2 regions of the Xanthobacter sp. AM11 genome follow, and region 1 is predicted to be linked to the other one. Evidence: riboswitches for the same ligand, from Rfam matches in the RefSeq annotation. Region 1 holds a riboswitch; the other holds the start of a gene.
What was found. Region 1 has a riboswitch for glycine ahead of gcvT (glycine cleavage system aminomethyltransferase GcvT). Riboswitches for the same ligand answer to the same signal wherever they lie in the genome.

Region 1 (6,652 bases):
GGGGCGCGGTGCGGGCATGGGCCCCGAGGCGATCGGCGAAGGGGGCGGGCTCGGGAATGTCCACGCCCGTCACCTCGGTGCGGCCGATCTCGAAGATCAGCCCTTCCTCAAGGTCCAGCGCGCGGTTGCCGGTGAAGGTGACGGGGCCTGCGCTGGTGCCCCCGACGCTATGCGGCGTCGTCGCGCCACGGCCTTCGCGGTTCATCACAGCACCTCGTGAAAAGCAAGGAAGGGGGTCGCGGCCAGGCGCGGCTGGATTCCCTCTCCCGCTTGCGGGGGAGGGCTAGGGAGGGGGAATGGCGCTGCGATCAAGGTGCGCTGCGGGGCAATTCGCACGCGGGCGGATGCCCACGCCTCGGCCTGTCCCCGGTCGGCCCCCTCCCCAGCCCTCCCCCGCACGCGGGAGAGGGGGCGGAGCGTGCGGTCGACGAGGCTGTGCGGAAGATGCCGGTTCATCACAGCACCTCCTTGAGGGCCGCGGCATAAGCGGCGCGGTCGTCCTCGGTGGTCACCTCGGTGGCGGCCACCAGGATGAGGTCGTCGAGGCCGGCCTTCGGTGCGAGGCGGGAGTAGGGGACGCCGGCAAGGATGCCCTTGGCCGCGAGCTTCTCCACCACGTCCGAAGCCTTGCCCGGCACGCGCAGGGTGAATTCGTTGAAGAAATTGGTGTTGAGCACCTCCACCCCCTTCACCGCCGCCAGCCGGTCGGCGAGGTCGCAGGCGGCGGCGTGGTTGGCGCGGGCGAGGCGGACGAGCCCCGCCTTGCCGAGCAGGCTCATGTGGATGGTGAAGGCCAGCGCGCAGAGGCCCGAATTGGTGCAGATGTTGGAGGTGGCCTTCTCCCGGCGGATGTGCTGCTCGCGGGTGGAGAGGGTGAGCACGAAGCCGCGCCGGCCTTCCGCATCCACGGTCTCGCCGGCCAGGCGGCCGGGCATCTGCCGCACGAACTTCTGCCGCGTGGCGAACAGGCCCACATAGGGCCCGCCGAAATTCAGCGCATTGCCGATGGACTGGCCCTCGCCCACCACGATGTCGGCGCCCTGCGCCCCCGGGGGCTCCACGAGGCCGAGGCCGACCGCCTCGGTGAACACCGCCACCAGCAGCGCGCCGGCCTTGTGGGCCGCCTCGGCGATGGGCCTGAGGTCCACGAGGTTGCCGAACACGTCCGGCGACTGCACCACCACGCAGGAGACGCTGGCGTCGATGGCCGGGAGGATGTCCTCGCCCCCCGCCGGCACCGGCGCAAGGCTCACCACCTCGTCGGCGGCATAGCGCGAGACGGTTTCCACCGTGGCGCGGTAATGCGGGTGCAGATTGCCCGCCAGCAGCGCCTTGCGCCGGCGGGTGACGCGGTGGGCCATCAGCACCGCCTCGGCAGTGGCGGTGGAACCGTCATACATGGAGGCGTTGGCCACCTCCATGGCGGTGAGCATGGCCACCTGGGTCTGGAATTCGAACAGATATTGCAGCGTGCCCTGGGCGATTTCGGGCTGGTACGGCGTGTAGGAGGTGAGGAATTCCGAGCGCTGGATCAGGTGGTCCACGCTCGCCGGCACGTGGTGGCGATAGGCCCCCGCGCCGATGAAGAACGGCACCGAGCCCGCCGTCACATTCTGCGTGGCGAGGCGGGAGAGCGCGCGCTCCACCTCCAGCTCGCCCTTGGCCAGGGGCAGGCGCGGCAGGCCGATTTCCCTTTGTGCCTCGGGGATGTCGGCGAACAGGTGGTCCACGGACGGCACGCCGATGCGCGCCAGCATCTCGGCGCGGTCGGCGGGGGTGAGGGGAAGGTAGCGCATGGGGTGCGGGGTCTCGGCGGCTGTCTTCGGGATGCGGTCCCGGTGATCCGGGCCGTCAGGCCAGTGAGAAGCTCGGGGTGATCACCACCTCCGAGCGCAGGGAATTGGCCACGAAGCATTCGTCGTGGGCCTTCTCGTGCAGCGCGGCCACATCCTGCGCCGTCGGCACCTTGTCGCCGGAGAAGACGATGGCGGGGTTGAGGGCGACGCGGGAGATCCAGGTCTTGCCCCGCTCGGTCTTGCCGAACTCCGCCGTCACCTTGTCCTCGTAGAGGTCGATGCGGAAGCCGGCCTTGCGGGCGAAATCCAGCACGAACAGCATGTGGCAGGCGCAGAGGGAGGCGGCGAGCGCCTCCTCGGGATCGACCGCATCCGCCTGCGACAGGGGCAGGCGCACCACCGCCGGGGAGGACGAGCCGGCAACCGTCAGGCCGTCGAAGATCCAGTGGTGGGCCCGGGGATAGCGCCCGTCGGTGAAGACGGCCTCGCCACGCTCCCACCGGACGGTGGCAATGGGGGTGTCATCGCTCATGGTGTGCTCCTGGGCCAGCGGCTCACAGCGTGTCGAGGAAGGCCTTGTAGGCGTGCGCGTCCATCAGCGCGTCCAGCTCGGCGGGATCGGAGAGCCGGAGCTTGATGAACCAGCCCTTGCCTTCCGCCGCCTCGTTGACGAGGCCGGGGGCGCCTTCGAGCTCGGCATTCACCTCCACCACCTCGCCGGAGACGGGGGCATAGACCTCGCTGGCCGCCTTCACGCTCTCCACCACGGCGGCTTCCTTGCCCTTCTCCACGCTCTTGCCCACGTCGGGCAGCTCCACGAACACCACGTCGCCGAGCTGGCCCTGGGCGTAATCGGAAATGCCCACCACGGCCACGTCGCCCTCGACGCGCACATATTCGTGGTCCTTGGTGTAGCGCACGGTCGTCATGTCAGGCCCCCGGCTTTATGTTTGCGCGCATAGCGCGTGGGTACGAACGGAAACGGCGTGACCACGGCGGCGAGGGGCCGGCCGCGGACCAGGATTTCAAGGCGGGTGCCCGGTGCCGACAGGGCCGGCGGCACATAGCCCATGGCCACGGGGGCGCCGAGGGTGGGCGCGAAGCCGCCCGAGGTGACGCGCCCCACCACGGCGCCGTCCTGGGCGATCTCGGCGCCCTCGCGGGCCGGGGCCCGGCCGTCCAGCCTGAGCCCCACGCGCACGCGCGCCGGCCCCTGCGCCAGCTCGCGGCGGATGCGGTCCGCCCCGGGGAAGCCGCCTTCCTCGCGACGGCGCTTCTGCATGGACCAGACGAGGGCCGCCTCCACCGGCGAGGTGGAAAGGTCGATGTCATGGCCGTAGAGGCACAGCCCGGCCTCCAGCCGCAGGCTGTCGCGGGCACCAAGGCCGATGGGCTTCACCTCCGGCGCGGCGAGGAGGGCGGACCACAGATCCGGGGCCGCTTCCTCCCTCACCGAAATCTCAAAGCCGTCCTCGCCGGTATAGCCCGAGCGGGAAACCTCCACCGGGATGCCATCGAAGGTGGTGGCGACGGCGCCCATGAAATCCAGCGCCAGGGTTTCTGGTGCATGGCGCGCCATGACCTTTGCGGCCTGCGGCCCCTGCAGCGCCACCAGCGCCCGCGGCCGGTCCGCCACCAGCGTCACGTCCTGCGGCAGCCGCGCCGCGATGTGGGCGAAGTCGCCGGCCTTGCAGGCGGCGTTCACCACCAGCAGCAAGGTGCCTTCGGCGGCGCGGTCCAGCGGCCGGGTGACCATGAAATCGTCGATGATGCCGCCATCCGGCGCCAGCAGCTGGGAATAGCGCTGCCGGCCCGGGGCGAGGGAGACGAAATCCGCCGGGGCGAGGGCTTCCAGCGCCCGGGCGGTGGTCTCGTGGTCGGGACCCTGCAGCAGGGCCTGCCCCATGTGGGAGACATCGAAGGCGCCCGCATGGGTGCGGGTCCAGGCGTGCTCCGCCAGGATGCCTTCGGAATACTGGACCGGCATGAGATAGCCGGCGAACGGCACCAGGCGTGCGCCAAGGCGCGCATGAGCGCCGGTGAGCGCCGTTTCCAGCAGCGGTTTTGTTTCGTGCGAGGGCTCGGAGGATGCCACGATCAGGTTCCCGGACGACAGCGCCAGTTGACGGGTCCTTGCGGACCCGCGCGGCGCCCCCTCTGTCTTGCGAACCTGAGAGATTTCGCCACGCCTCGTGGAAGGGCGCAGCTTACTCCTTCGGTGAGCGATCGGCGTGCCCTGGGATGGACTTTGCCCTGCCACCCGATTGCTGCGCAATCCGGTTCAGAGCGAACGTCCGGGCCTCCCGCCGTCGCTGCTTTCCAGAGCCTCGTCCCCCTGCGGTCCTTTTGCCTGAGCGGTTCCGGGGCGGTTGCGCCTTCGGCGCCGGCCCACCGGTGACGGCGGCCGGTCTCTCCCGCAGGGATCGTCCGATGCACGTTCGGACCTGAAGCCCGAACGTTGCGCGCAGCATAGGGGAAGTTGCGGCCGCGTCAACGCGCGGAGGCATGTGCCTTGGCAGGGCGGCACCGGCCGCCCTCATCTCATTGCGGCTTGGGGCCGAACACCTCGGAATCGCTGCCGCCGGAGCTGGCGGGCGGCTTGCGCGGCTTGGCCGCGGCGCTGGCCTTCGGCTTCTCCTTGGCTTCGCTGCCCTGCGGGTCGAAGCCCACATAGACCACATAGCGTTCCATCTCGCCCGGCTTCAGCAGCGGGAACATCACCTGGTCCTCCACCACGGTGAATGCCGCCTGGCCAAGGTCCGTGGGGACATCCACCGGCACGAGGAAGAATTTGGTGGTGATGGTCTTCGGCGTCGGGCCTTCCTGCACCACGGCGATGCGGATGGGCACCTTCACCTGCCCGGGCGCGCCCTTCTCGCCGAGCAGGATGCGGCCTTCGATGCCGACCTTCACCTGCATGTTGCCGCCGACGATCATGCATTCGCGCGCCAGCCGGCCGATGCTGCCCTGCAGGCGCAAGGCGCCGGTGGACTTGTCCGTGACCTGCCAGGTGGCCGCGCCGGTGCGCACCGTCACCACCGGGCAGTCATAGGTCTGGGCGGAATTGCCGGTTCCCACGGTGAGCGCGCCGGTGGTGACGCTGTTGACCACCCCCGCCGAGGTGCCGCCGGCCGCCACACCCACATCCTGCGCGCCGAAGCTCCCGTCGAGGCCTTCGCCGGCCCCGCAGCCCGCCAGCGCGAGGGCCAGCGCCATGGCCGCCGCCCGCGCTGCGGCCGGTGCCGCGCCAGGCCCGCAGGTCCGCCGGGCCGCAGGGGAGCGTGCCGCCAAGGCGGGGACCGTGCATGCCGGCATCGGACCGGCCGGTTCTGGATGGGCCATTTCGGTCAACTCCCTGCTCCTGTGCCGTATGGCGCGCGTTTATAGCAAACCCCGCCGCGGACCCGGAAGCATGCGCAAGATCTGGTTAGCCTGCCAGGCGCTCCCGGCAACAACCCCTGTCGTCCATCCGCCGATGGCGGCGGGACGACCGGATGGAGAACGCTCCCGTCTCCATCCGGCAGGATCACGTTCTAGCCGCCGGACAGGCCGGCCGGCTTGCCCACCACCACCACGAGGGCGTCGCGGGCGGTGGCGAGCCGCCCGGCCACCCGCTTCAGGTCGTCGAGGGTGACGGCGGCGATGAGGGCGTTGCGGCGGTCCACATAATCGATGCCCAGGTCGTCGAGCTGGATCTGCAGCAGCTGCCCGGCCACCTTGGCGGAGGTATCGAAGCGCAGGGCATAGCTGCCCATCAGGTAGCTGCGCGCCTCCTCCAGCTCGGTGGCGGTGGGGCCGTCCTTGAGGATGCGGCGGAACTCGTCGGTGATGATGGCGATGGATTCGCCCGCCCGCTCGTTCTTGGTGGCGGTGCCGGCAAACCAGAGCCCCGTATGGGAAAGGGCCACCTGATAGGAATAGACCGAGTAGGCAAGCCCGCGGGCCTCGCGCACCTCCTTGAACAGGCGCGAGGAAAACGCGCTGCCGCCGAGGATGTGGTTGAGCACGAAGGCGGGGATGAAGTCCGGGTCGCGGCGCTCCAGCCCCCCCGTGCCCATCACCACCACGGACTGCGGCACGTCCAGGGAGATGACATCCACCGTGCCGATCTTCTGCGGCGACACGTTCGCCACGGGGGTGAGGGTGGCGGTGGCGGGCAGGGCGCCGAAGATGATGTCGAGCCGCCGGCCCAGCTCCGCCGCATCGATGTCGCCCACCACCGCAACCCGCAGGTTGGAGCGGGCGAAGGTGCGCCGGGCAAAGCCGGCCACGTCGTCGCGGGTGATGCGCGGCACGCTGTCCAGCGAGCCGTCCACGGGCCGGCCATAGGGATGGTCGGGGAAGGCGAGGGTGAACCAGCGGTCGTTGGCCAGGGCGTTGGGCTCGGTGGACCGCCGGCGCAGCATGGCCATCTGCGATGCGCGGATGCGCTCCAGCGCCTCGGTGTCGAAGCGCGGCTCGCTCACGGCGAGGCGCAGGAGCTCGAAGGCCTTTTCCCGGTTTTCCGAGAGGGTGCGCAGGGAGCCGCGAACCTCGTCCCGCCCGGCATCGAAATGCAATTCCACCGCATGGTCGGCCAGCGCATGCTGGAAGGCGGCGGCGTCGAGCGGGCCGGCGCCCTCGTCCAGCAGGGACGAGGCGAGGTTGGCCACGCCGGGCAGGTCCTTGGCGTCCTGGGAGGCGCCGCCGAGGAAAGCGAACTCCATGGCGATGAGCGGCAGGGTGGTGTCGTGCACCAGCCAGGCCTTGATGCCGCCGGGGCTCGTCACCTCGGTGATGCGGCTGGACTGGGACTGGGCCGCGGTACTGGACAGGAGCGAGAGAGCCATCGTCACCATCGCGAAGAAGAGAGGGCC
Region 2 (6,652 bases), 2.7 Mb from region 1:
CCACGTGGGCGAGCATGGCACGCAGGTCCTTCAGGTCCAGCAGCAGCAGGCCCTGCTCGTCGGCCAGGCGGAAGACGATGTTGAGCACGCCTTCCTGCGTGTCGTTCAGCCCCATGAGGCGGGCCAGCAGCAGCGGCCCCATCTCGGACACCGTGGCGCGCACCGGGTGGCCCTGCGCGCCGAACAGGTCCCAGAAGATCACCGGGAAGGTGTCCGGCGCATAGGCGATGCCCACCTCCTGCGCCCGCTCCAGCAGGAAATCCTTCGCCTCGCCCAGGACGGCGATGCCGGAGAGGTCGCCCTTGATGTCGGCGGCGAACACCGGCACCCCGGCACGGGCGAAGCCTTCGGCCAGCACCTGCAGCGTCACCGTCTTGCCGGTGCCGGTGGCACCGGTGACGAGGCCGTGCCGGTTGGCCAGGCGCAAGGTGAGGTATTCGTCCTTGGAGCGGGCCCCCGCCGCCGAGGCCTCGCGCGGGCCGAGGAAGCTGCGGCCGATGAGGATGCGCCCGCCGCTGTCCGGCTCGGCGGCGACCGGCGCCCGGGCCGGGACGCGCGCGGCGGCCTTGCCCGCCTTCGTGGCCCTGGTGCCTGCACGGGTTTTGCTGGCCGGCTTGCTGGCCGGCTTGGCATCAGCGGCAGATCCGGCCTCGGGGCCGGTCGTGTCGCCGGTCGTGTCGCCGGTCTTGGGGCCGGTGGCGGTGGGGCGCGTCGTGGGGGTGCGGGCCATGGCAGCATCCTTGCGGCGATTGTGGGCCGGGCGGGGCGCGCAAGGCTGGCCGCGCCGCGAATCACCGGGCCCGTCCGGTCTCGTCGAAGGGGTGTTTTCGCAATCTTCCCGGCTGCGGGGCAAGCAAATTGCGCCCCGCCCGCGCCGCCGCAGGACCGCGCCCCTTGCTTCCGGCCGCCGGCCCCGGCACTGTGCCGGCGTCTCTCAAGCGATGCGGCGCGAGGAGATGAGATGGACGAGCTGATCGCGCGACTTGCCGCGCGCCTTGATGTGGACGAGCCGACGGCACGCGGGCTTGTGGCCATCGTTCTCCAGTTCCTGGCGCGGGAAGCGCCGGCGCCGGCCATGGCGCCCCTGTTTGCGGCGCATCCCTGGGCGCGGGAGCTGGCCGGCGGGATCCCCGAAACCGATGCCACCACCCCGGCCGAGCGCCATTTCGGCGGCATGGCGCGGCTGATGCACGTCGCCGACCGGATGATGGCCTACGGCCTCACCATGGCCCAGGTTCAGACCGCAGTGCGCGAAATCATGGATTATGCGCGCGAGACCGTGGGCCCGGAGCCGGTGGATGCGCTGGTGCGCGCCATTCCCGGCCTGCGGCAGGTGGTGTGAGCCGCGCGGCCGCGACATGGCGGTGGATGACGCGCGGCGGCATTTGACGCCGCATTTGACGCCGCATTTGACGCCGCATTTGACGCCGCATTTGACGCCGCATTTGACGCCGCATTTGACGCCGCATTTGACGCCGCATTTGACGCCGCATTTGACTTGGCGGCGGGATATGTCGTGATCTTGCCGGCTCGCACGGAAGCCGTCTCGAAAAAGGGGGGAGTGCATGTCCTATCCCATCATGGATATCGAGGGAATCGGCGCGGTCTATGCCGAGAAGCTGAAGGCCGCCGGCCTCACCACCACCCAGGCCCTGCTGGAGGCCGCCACCACGCCCAAGGCCCGCAAGGAGCTGGCCGCCGCCACCGGCCTCGATGAGGCGCGCATCCTGAAGTGGGCCAACATGGCCGACCTCATGCGCATCAAGGGCGTCGGCGAGGAATATTCCGAGCTCCTGGAAGCCGCCGGGGTGGATACGGTGAAGGAGCTGAAGACCCGCGTGGCCGCCAACCTCACCAAGGCCATGGCCGACGTGAACGAGAAGAAGAAGCTGGTGCGGGCGCTGCCCACCGAAAGCATGGTGGAGAAGTGGATCGCCCAGGCCAAGGAGCTGCCGCCCACCCTCACCTATTGAGGCGCGCAACCGCCCCGGGGCGCCCTGCAGGGAAAATCCGCCCCGGGCGAACGCGCCAGAGCGCAATCCGGTCAAGTTGAATCCGCTTGATCGGTGTATCGCCCTGTAACGCCGAGACAAAAGCGCGTGCCAGGCGGCCGGCGCCAAAGCGCAGGCTCCCGGAAAACACGGACCGGGCCTGCGCCACGCCCCACCCGGCGCCGGCCCGCTGCCGCATCCCTCTGCCCGGCCCCGCCGTTGAGGAGCGGGGAAAAGCCCCTGCCCCGCCGCCGCCATCGGCACTCCACCCTTGAAAACGCCCCGCCCAACCCGTAAAGAGTGGCCCCATGCCGCGGTAGCTCAGCTGGTAGAGCAACGCATTCGTAATGCGTGGGTCGGGGGTTCGAATCCCTTCCGCGGCACCACCTGCCCCTCCGAGATCGTCCAGAACGCATTGAAAGTCGGGGGCTTTTGCCTTTGATGCGTCGGGCCTCGTCCGTCCTGATCCCGCTGCATCCGAGGCCGTTGGGGGCATCGCCCCTCCAAGCGCGATACCCCCGATGCCGTGCCTCGCCCGCGCCCTTGGCGACGCCAGGCCGGCGGAAAAGCCCTGCAGGTTTGCCGATGGCGGAGGCTTGCAGCTTTTCGTCACGCCGAGCGGCGCGCGTCTTTGGCAATTGAAGTGACGCATCGTCGGCAAGGAGAAGCGCCTTTCCCTGGTCGCCACGTCGCGGGCGTCCTGCTCCACCTTCCCGCCACGTGGAGGTGGACGTGGAAGTGGAAGTGGACGTGGAAGTGGACGTGGAAGTGGACGTGGGCACGGGAACGGGGCCAAGGAGCGACCGCGCGCGCCTGACCCCTTCCCTGGCCCCTTCCCTGGCCCCCGGCCCCCTACTGGACGCGGCGTTCAGCCGCCGCACGATCCGCCGCGCCGATGGCCTCGGCAATCAGATGCGCCGTGCCGGCCGAGAGGGTCCAGCCGAGATGGCCGTGGCCGGTGTTGTACCAAATGCCCGGGCGCCGCCCCGGTCCGACCCGCGGCATCATGGAAGGCATCATCGGCCGCAGGCCCGCCCAGGGCTGGATGCGCCCGGTCCCGACGCTCGGGAACAGCGAACGCACCCAGCGCACCAGCGGGGCGATGCGATCGGAACGGATGTCGCGATTCTCGCCCGCAAACTCAGCCGTGCCGGCGACGCGGAAGCGCTCGCGCCCCAGCCGGCTGGTGACGATCTTGGTGGCGTCATCAAGCAGGCTCACCCACGGCGCGCCGGCCTGGCTTGCCGCATCGTCGAGATGGACGGTGATGGAATAGCCCTTCACCGGATAGATGTTCACACGATCGCCCAGCTGCGCGGCGAGGGCGCGGCTGGCGATGCCGGCGCAGATCACCACGCCATCCGCTTCCAGCACCTCGGCAGCGCCCGGCTGCGGCCCCGCCGGGGACCAGCGGATTCGGACGCCATTGCCCGCCGCCGCGACGGCTTCCACCTTCGCCTCGCATAGGAACATGACGCCTCTCCCCCGGCAGGCATCGGCGAGGCCGCGCGTGAACTTGTGAATATCGCCGGTGGCGTCCGAGGGCGTGTAGAAGCCGCCGTGGAAGGCGCCTTCCAGCGCCGGCTCGATGGTGCGCATCTCCGCCGGCGTCACCGGGCGGCGATCGAGCCCCCCCTCGACCAGCAAGGCGTTGACGCGGCCCGCATGGTCGAAGCCGGCGCGGTCGCGATAGATGTGCAGGATGCCGCGCTGCTCCAGGTCGAAGTCGATACCCTCGCGCTCCGCGGTCTCGATCAGCAGGCGCCGCGCCAGCACGGCCAGGCGCGCGGTGGCGACCGTATTGGCGCGATAATGGCGCATCTCGCCGAGGAACTCGGCGAGCCAGGAATATTTGTGCCAGGACGGCGCGGGATTGAGCAGCAACGGCGCATCCTTGCGCATCATCCACTTCAGGCCCTTGGCGATGGTGGATAGGTGGTTCCACACCTCGGCATTGCTGGCGGAAAGCTGCCCGCCATTGGCGAAGGACGTGTCCATGGCGGGATAGCGCTCGCGCTCGATCACGGTGACACGGTGACCGTTCTGGGCGAGGGCATAGGCAGTGGTGACGCCGGTGATGCCGGCGCCGATGACGGCGAAATGGGACATGGCTTCCTCTCGGAGCGCACGGGGACAGGAGGAGCGCCAAAGCGCTCCGGCAAGCCCCATCTGTCCCGGCACCTGAGAGCGTGATCCGCCCGCCGGGCGCAGGCCGCGCCGGCCGGAAGACTTCCCCTTCGGTGGGCGCCCCGCCGGTGTCCCGGCCAGCGCCTCTCTCCAGATTGTCCTGTCGCGCGGTCCTTCTGCCTGAGAGTTTCCTGGGGCGCTTGCTCCGTCGGCGCCGCCGCCGGCAGGTGCCGGGGCGGTCTCTCCCACGCGACATGGTTGGACGCCTGCTTGTCCCCCAAATCCTCTTGCCGCGCAATATGGGGGCGCCCTGCCGCGCCTCGCGCCGGCCCGATCGGCCTGGGTAAAAGCTAGAAACGGCAAGCTGCCGCGGGCCACAGAAATTTTATTCAAGTCGTTTGACTTTTATGAAAGTGACTGTCTATCCTTGAAATCAGTTCTTCCAGACCCCGAGAAACGGGGCGGATCTTCCAGAGGATCGGCACACATGAACGTAGCACTCGACCGGCTGCGACGCGCAGCCGCTTGCGCCCTCGCCTGCCTTGCGCTCGGCACCCCCGCGGCCCAGGCGAAGGATGATGTTTCCGTCGCCTTCATCGGCCCGCTCACGGGGGGCGTCTCCGCCATCGGCATCGGCGCACGCAATTCGGCGAGCCTCGCGGTCGCCCTGCGCAACCAGGACCCCAAGGCGAAATACACCTACAGCCTTGTCGCCATGGATGATGAGTGCAAGCCCAACGTGGGCATCCAGGTGGCCACCAAGGCCGCCACCGACAAGAAGATCATCGGCGCCGTGGCGCATTATTGCTCGGCGGTGGCCATGGGCACGGTGAATGTGTTCCATGAATTCGGCCTGCCGGCCATCGTGTGGGGCGCAGTGCTGCCGGAGATCACCAGCGGCAACGACTTCAACGAGGTCTTCCGCGTCAACGGCACCATGTTGAGCCAGGAGTTCACCGCGTCGAAGTTCATGACCCAGCAGGGCTTCAAGACCTGGGCCGTGATCCATGACACTACAGATTACGGCAAGGGCCACAACAAGTATTTCACCAAGTTCATCACCGATGCCGGCGGCAAGATCCTCGGCAGCTACGGCGTCTCGTCCGACCAGCAGGACTTCACCGCCGAGCTTACCCAGATCAAGGCCCTGAACCCGGACGTGATCTACTTTGCAGGCCTCGCCCCGCTCGGAATCCGCATCCGCTCGCAGATGGACAAGCTCGGCCTCGGCGACATCCAGTTCGAGGGCGCCTCGGGCATCGTCTCCGACACCTTCGCCACCACGCTCGGCCCGCTCGCAGAGGGCGCGCTGGCGTTCCATGCGGGCGTGCCCATCGCCAAGCTGCCCGGCGGCCGCTTCTTCATGGCCGAATACGAGAAGGCCGGCTTCAAGGAGCCGCCGGAAATCTGGGGGCCCTTCTCCTTCGCGGCCATGAACCTGCTCCTCGACACCATCGAGAAGGTCGGCCCCAGCCGCAAGGCGGTGGTGAAGGAGCTGATGGCAGTGAAGGACGCCGCCTCCATCGTCGGCCCCATCACCTTCGACAAGGACGGCCAGAACGAGCTTGCCCTCATCACCACCTACATTGTCCAGGACGGCAAGTGGCTCCCCTGGGAGCAGTCGGAATACGCCACCGGCCAGCGCAGGCTGAAGAAGCGCCAGTGAGCGTGCCGCCACCCCCCTGCGAGGGGGTGGCACCCGACCTTTCCCGTTTCACCGGAGCCGGTTTCCATGGATATGGCGGCGTTGAGCCAGCACATCACCAACAGCCTGATGCTGGGGATGATGTATGCCCTCGTGGCAGTTGGCTTCACCTTGTTCTTCGGCGTCCTCGACGTCATCAAGTTCTCCCACGGCGACGTGCTGATGGTGGGTGCATTTGCCGCCTATACGGTGGCCGCGGCGCTGAGCACCTCGGGACTGGCCGCCAGTTCCTGGGTTCTGATCACGCTGGCGCTCGGCGGCGCCATCCTCGTCACCGCGCTGCTCGGCATCGTCATCGCCCGGGTGCTGGTGCTGCCGCTCCGGCGGGCGCCGGCCCTGAACGTGCTGCTCATCACCCTGATGGCCGGGACCCTGCTGCGCGAAGCGGTGCGCCTGTTCTATCCCGACGGGGCCAACCCCAAGCCGTTCCCGCGCCTGCTGCCCGCCGGCAGCGTCGAGCTGGGCGCCGTCACGCTGCGCTACGACAGTCTCATCCTCCTGGCCGCGGGCCTCGCCGTGATCATCGCCGTGCACGTCTTCATCAACCGCACCCGCTACGGCCTCGCCATGAAGGCGGTGGCGCAGGATTCGGAAACCGCCCGTCTGATGGGCGTCAATTTCGACGTGGTGGTGCTCGGCACCTTCGCGCTCGGCTCGGCGCTCGCCGCCGTGGCCGGCGTGATGAACGGGCTCTATTACAACGAGATCAATTTCGGCATGGGCCTGTTCCTCGGCGTCGCCGGTTTCTCGGCCGCCATCATCGGCGGCATGGGCAATTTCTACGGCGCCCTGGTCGGCGGCTTCCTGTTCGCCGCGCTCCAGACCATCG

Region 2: it holds a riboswitch for glycine, as region 1 does, so the genes downstream of both, ACI7BZ_RS18180 (D-amino acid dehydrogenase) here and gcvT (glycine cleavage system aminomethyltransferase GcvT) in region 1, are expected to answer to the same signal.

The regions. Positions count from the first base shown of each region.
Region 1 covers NZ_JBLAOA010000001.1:1,217,179-1,223,830, forward strand. Annotated here, with positions in the region: gene gcvPB (aminomethyl-transferring glycine dehydrogenase subunit GcvPB) at 1-205, opposite strand, end outside; gene gcvPA (aminomethyl-transferring glycine dehydrogenase subunit GcvPA) at 456-1,796, opposite strand; gene ACI7BZ_RS05775 (OsmC family protein) at 1,852-2,328, opposite strand; gene gcvH (glycine cleavage system protein GcvH) at 2,351-2,725, opposite strand; gene gcvT (glycine cleavage system aminomethyltransferase GcvT) at 2,722-3,891, opposite strand; glycine riboswitch at 4,125-4,223, opposite strand; gene ACI7BZ_RS05790 (hypothetical protein) at 4,338-5,012, opposite strand; gene ACI7BZ_RS05795 (M16 family metallopeptidase) at 5,330-6,652, opposite strand, start outside.
Region 2 covers NZ_JBLAOA010000001.1:3,967,099-3,973,750, forward strand. Annotated here, with positions in the region: gene ACI7BZ_RS18155 (helicase HerA-like domain-containing protein) at 1-730, opposite strand, end outside; gene ACI7BZ_RS18160 (hypothetical protein) at 962-1,342, shown strand; gene ACI7BZ_RS18165 (hypothetical protein) at 1,359-1,520, shown strand; gene ACI7BZ_RS18170 (DUF4332 domain-containing protein) at 1,566-1,973, shown strand; tRNA gene ACI7BZ_RS18175 (tRNA-Thr) at 2,302-2,377, shown strand; gene ACI7BZ_RS18180 (D-amino acid dehydrogenase) at 2,844-4,100, opposite strand; glycine riboswitch at 4,277-4,376, opposite strand; gene ACI7BZ_RS18185 (branched-chain amino acid ABC transporter substrate-binding protein) at 4,606-5,784, shown strand; gene ACI7BZ_RS18190 (branched-chain amino acid ABC transporter permease) at 5,851-6,652, shown strand, end outside.